Regions from separate parts of the Thermasporomyces composti genome, predicted to be linked through region 2. Evidence: predicted binding sites of a transcription regulator. Region 2 holds the regulator's gene; the other holds the start of a gene.
What was found. Region 2 encodes LexA, which represses DNA repair genes until DNA is damaged. Its sites were predicted from a motif close to TCGAACANNTGTTCGA; they were not measured.

Region 1 (2,201 bases), 3.8 Mb from region 2:
CGTCGAGCGGCGCGGCCTCGGTGCCGAAGCAGTCGACGTAGAAGCCCACCGGCTGGGCCTTGCCGATCGCGTAGGCGACCTGGCACTCGCAGCGCTTCGCCAGGCCCGCCGCGACGATGTTCTTGGCGACCCACCGCATGGCGTAGGCACCGGACCGGTCGACCTTCGACGGGTCCTTGCCGCTGAAGGCACCGCCGCCGTGGCGAGCGTAGCCGCCGTAGGTGTCGACGATGATCTTGCGGCCGGTCAGACCGGCGTCGCCCATGGGTCCGCCGACCTCGAACCGGCCGGTCGGGTTCACGAACAGCCGGTAGTCCGTGTGGTCGAGGTCGAACTCGGCCAGGACCGGCTCGACCACCTGGTTGCGGATGTCGGGGACGAGCAGGTTGTCCAGGTCGATGTTGGCGGCGTGCTGGCTGGAGACCACGACGGTGTCGAGCCGGACCGGCCGGTCACCGTCGTACTCAATCGTGACCTGGGTCTTGCCGTCCGGCCGGAGGTAGGGCAGCGTGCCGTCCTTGCGGACCTGCGCGAGCCGCCTCGCGAGCCGGTGGGCGAGGATGATCGGCAACGGCATGAGCTCGGGGGTCTCGTCGCACGCGAAGCCGAACATCATGCCCTGGTCGCCGGCACCCTGCCGGTCGAAGGGATCGACCGAGCCGTCGGCGCGCTCCTCCCAGGCGCCGTCCACGCCTTGGGCGATGTCAGGGGACTGCGAGCCCAGCGAGACGGTCACTCCACACGAGGCCCCGTCGAAGCCCTTCGCCGAGGAGTCGTAGCCGATGTCGAGGACCCGGTCGCGCACCAGAGTCGGGATATCGGCATACGCCTGAGTCGTGACCTCGCCGGCGACCACGACGAGACCGGTGGTCACCAGCGTCTCGACGGCGACCCGGCTGTGCGGGTCCTCCTTGAGCAGCGCGTCGAGGATCGAGTCGCTGATCTGGTCGGCGATCTTGTCCGGGTGGCCCTCGGTGACCGACTCAGAAGTGAACAGGCGTCGCGACACGGGCGTCCTTTCCGTTGCTTCACCCAGGTCCACCGATTCGGTGGCGGGTTCAGCGTGAACCACGCGGGTGCGAGGACCAAGAGCTCGCGGTGTTGGTGCTGTCAGCGTAACCAGCCGGTGTGCCACGTGAAACCGATGGGCCGTGTTTTGAGCGGTATGACGCTGCGTATCCGGATGCGCGATCGTCGGCCGATGTCGACGAACGCCGCGGCGGTTGCCGGACGCCGATTGGACAGATCCTCGTACACGTGTTCGAATGGAGTCGTGCGCTGGGAGAGCCTCTCGTCGGACGCGGACCCCGCGGCGGGCACGGCCGAGCCGCTGCCCTTGGCGATGCCGGGAGCGGTCCGGCGGACGTTCGACACGCCCGGCTTCGCCGGGATGACGTTCTACGAGATCCGCGCCAAGTCGATCATCAACCGCGTCCCCGCGCGTTCCAAGGTGCCCTTCGAGTGGACGATCAACCCCTACCGCGGGTGCAGCCACGCCTGCACCTACTGCTTCGCCCGCAACACCCACACCTACCTCGACCTCGACGCCGGCCGCGACTTCGACACCAAGGTGATCGTCAAGGTCAACGCGGGCGAGCTGGTCCGGCGTGAGCTCGCCTCCCCGAGGTGGCGCGGCGACCACATCGCGATGGGCACGAACGTCGACTGCTACCAGCGCGCCGAGGGCCGCTACCGACTGATGCGCGAGATCCTGGCCGCCTTGCGGGACTTCGCCAACCCGTTCTCCATCCTCACGAAGGGGACGCTCATCCTGCGCGACCTCGACCTGCTCGTCGAGGCGGCCCAGGTCACCGACGTCGGCATCGCCTTCTCCGTCGGCTTCGTCGACGAGTCGCTGTGGCGCCTGGTCGAGCCGGGGACGCCGAGCCCGAGACGCCGCCTGGACGCGGTGCGCGCCTTCGCCGAAGCGGGCTTCTCGGTGGGGGTGCTGATGGCGCCCATCCTGCCGTTCCTCACCGACGACGACGAGTCCATCGACCAGACCGTCGCGGCGATCGCGGACGCGGGCGCGGCGAGCGTGACCCCGCTCGCGCTCCACCTCCGTCCCGGGGCACGGGAGTGGTACCTCGCCTGGTTGACGCGGCACTTCCCCCACCTCCTGCCGCGCTACCGCGCGCTCTACGGTCGTGGCGCCTACCTGCCGTCGAGCTACACGCGCGACCTGACCGAGCGTGTGCGCG
Region 2 (2,201 bases):
CGGCTGATCGAGGCGGAGCACAGCTCCTCGACGTCGCGCAAGCCCTCGAGCAGCGTGGGCACGTGCCGTCACGCCCGCCTAGTCGACGACCACGGCGAGGCCGCACAACACCGTCCCGACCAGCACGAGGCTGAGGACCGGACCGCCGAGCATCGACAACGCGAGGGTGGCCGCCACGGTCACCACAGTGACGGCCAACCGACCCCGGCGGGTCAGCCGGACACCGGCACGATCACGATCACGGCGCCGACGCACCATGGGGTCACCCGGAGCGAACCCTCGGCAGCTCGGAACCCTGGCGGGTCGAGGTCGCCGGCGCCTCCGCGTCTTGGCGAGCGTGCGCCCTGGCGGTGAGCGAAACGTGGTGCTCGCTCCGACGAGATGTGTCACCTCTGGCCGGTACGTCCCGGAGTCCGCGGTCCCTGGCGAGCGGTTCGCTGCCGCGCGTGGCCGCTCGACCCCGACGCGCCGAGCGCGGTAGTCCTCCAGGTAGATGACCGGTGCACTGCTCATTCGACACCCTCCACGGACGAGCGGAGTCGCGAGCCACGTCGAACGGTTGTTCGATGGACCGCTCCATGAGTTCTACACCAGACCGCCGACACACGCCACCGGTCGTCGAACCTCCGTTCGATGCCACGCCCAGTCTGTGGCAAGATCGTCTTCGCTCGCGACGACACGCGGTCGAACACGCGTTTGGACGTGGATGACCAAAGGCTTACGCTCGTGTGCGAGGCGCTCCCGGCGGAGCGTGGACCCACCGGCCCTGCCCACGACAAGGAGATCGCCGTCATGTCGAGGCGGAAGAATGGCGACCGCACCACCTCCACCGCGGGTGCTCGGGAACTCTCGGACGGCCCGCCCGACGCAGCGGGTCTCACGCCCCGGCAGCGGCGGATCCTCGAGGTCATCCGCGAGACGGTCCAGCAGCGCGGCTATCCGCCCGCCATGCGGGAGATCGGCGAGCTCGTGGGCCTGACCTCCTCCTCGTCGGTGGCACACCAGCTGCGGGTCTTGGAGAACAAGGGGTTCATCCGTCGTGACCCCAACCGGCCGCGAGCACTGGAGGTGTTGGTGTCACCGCCGGAACGGCGGTCGGTCTCGAGCGTCACCGTCACCGCCATCGACGAGACCGGCAGCGGCGACGCCCATCCCACGCCCGCGCTCGTCCCGGTGGTCGGCCGCATCGCCGCGGGCGGCCCGATCCTCGCCGAGGAGTCCATCGAGGACGTCATGCCCCTGCCCCGCCAACTCGTCGGCGAGGGCGAGCTGTTCATGCTCAAGGTCAAGGGCGACTCGATGGTGGAGGCCGCGATCTGTGACGGCGACTGGGTCGTCGTCCGCAAGCAGCCCACGGCCGAGTCCGGGGAGATCGTCTCCGCGATGATCGACGGTGAGGCGACCGTCAAGACCTACCGTTACCGCGACGGCAAAGTGTGGCTCGTCCCGCACAACCCAGCTTACGAACCCATCCCTGGAGACAACGCGGTCATCCTCGGTAAGGTCGTCGCCGTTCTACGTCGTGTCTGACCCGACGCGAGACCACGAAGCGACGACGACCAGGAGCGGGATGGTCAACCTCACGGCACATACCTCGTCGACGTCCGGAGACGAGCCCGAGTCGAGCGACGGCGCCCTGGCGCGCGGCCGTGACGACGTTCCCCCACCGAAGGCCCCATTGGCGCCCAACGAGGGCAAGAGCCTCATGGTGGAGGTGGAAGGAGCCTACTGGGCGCGGGTTCCCATCCGTACCGACTTGTTCCGCCGGGGCGACGACCTCGTCGACAAGGTGGCCGCCTACGTGACCAAGACGGTCGCGCTCATGGCGTCCGACGCCTCGTTCACGGGCGCTTTCCTCGAGCCGTGGTACGTCGTGGTGAGCGAGAAGATCGTCGCGATCAGCCAGGGACGGTCCTACTTCACCTGGGAGATCAACCCCGGTCGAGCCGCCCGGCTGCTTTCCAAGATGGTCCGGCGGACCCCGTACGGCATCGGGCTCGGGAGCCCGTGGACGATGCAGCTCGCCATCAACGAGGCCGGCCTGCCGCGTATCCTCCTCGCGGCTGCCGCGAGCGTGGTCGGCAAGATGCTGGGTCGGCGCGGCTGGTTCTACGTCGTCGCCGGCCACCGCGTGAACGCGATCGACGGTCCCACGCCGTACTCGGCGTTCCCGTCCAACGTCTCGGCCAAGCTCCCACCGG

Region 1: a site for LexA is predicted at 1,250-1,265, ahead of DFJ64_RS18680 (Rv2578c family radical SAM protein). Genes of this name have one in related genera too.

What each region holds. Positions count from the first base shown of each region.
Region 1 covers NZ_QTUC01000001.1:4,274,631-4,276,831, reverse strand. The annotation lists gene metK (methionine adenosyltransferase) at 1-1,009, opposite strand, end outside; gene DFJ64_RS18680 (Rv2578c family radical SAM protein) at 1,274-2,201, shown strand, end outside.
Region 2 covers NZ_QTUC01000001.1:461,054-463,254, forward strand. The annotation lists gene DFJ64_RS02035 (hypothetical protein) at 1-62, opposite strand, end outside; gene DFJ64_RS02040 (hypothetical protein) at 79-513, opposite strand; gene lexA (transcriptional repressor LexA) at 793-1,530, shown strand; gene DFJ64_RS02050 (coenzyme F420-0:L-glutamate ligase) at 1,571-2,201, shown strand, end outside.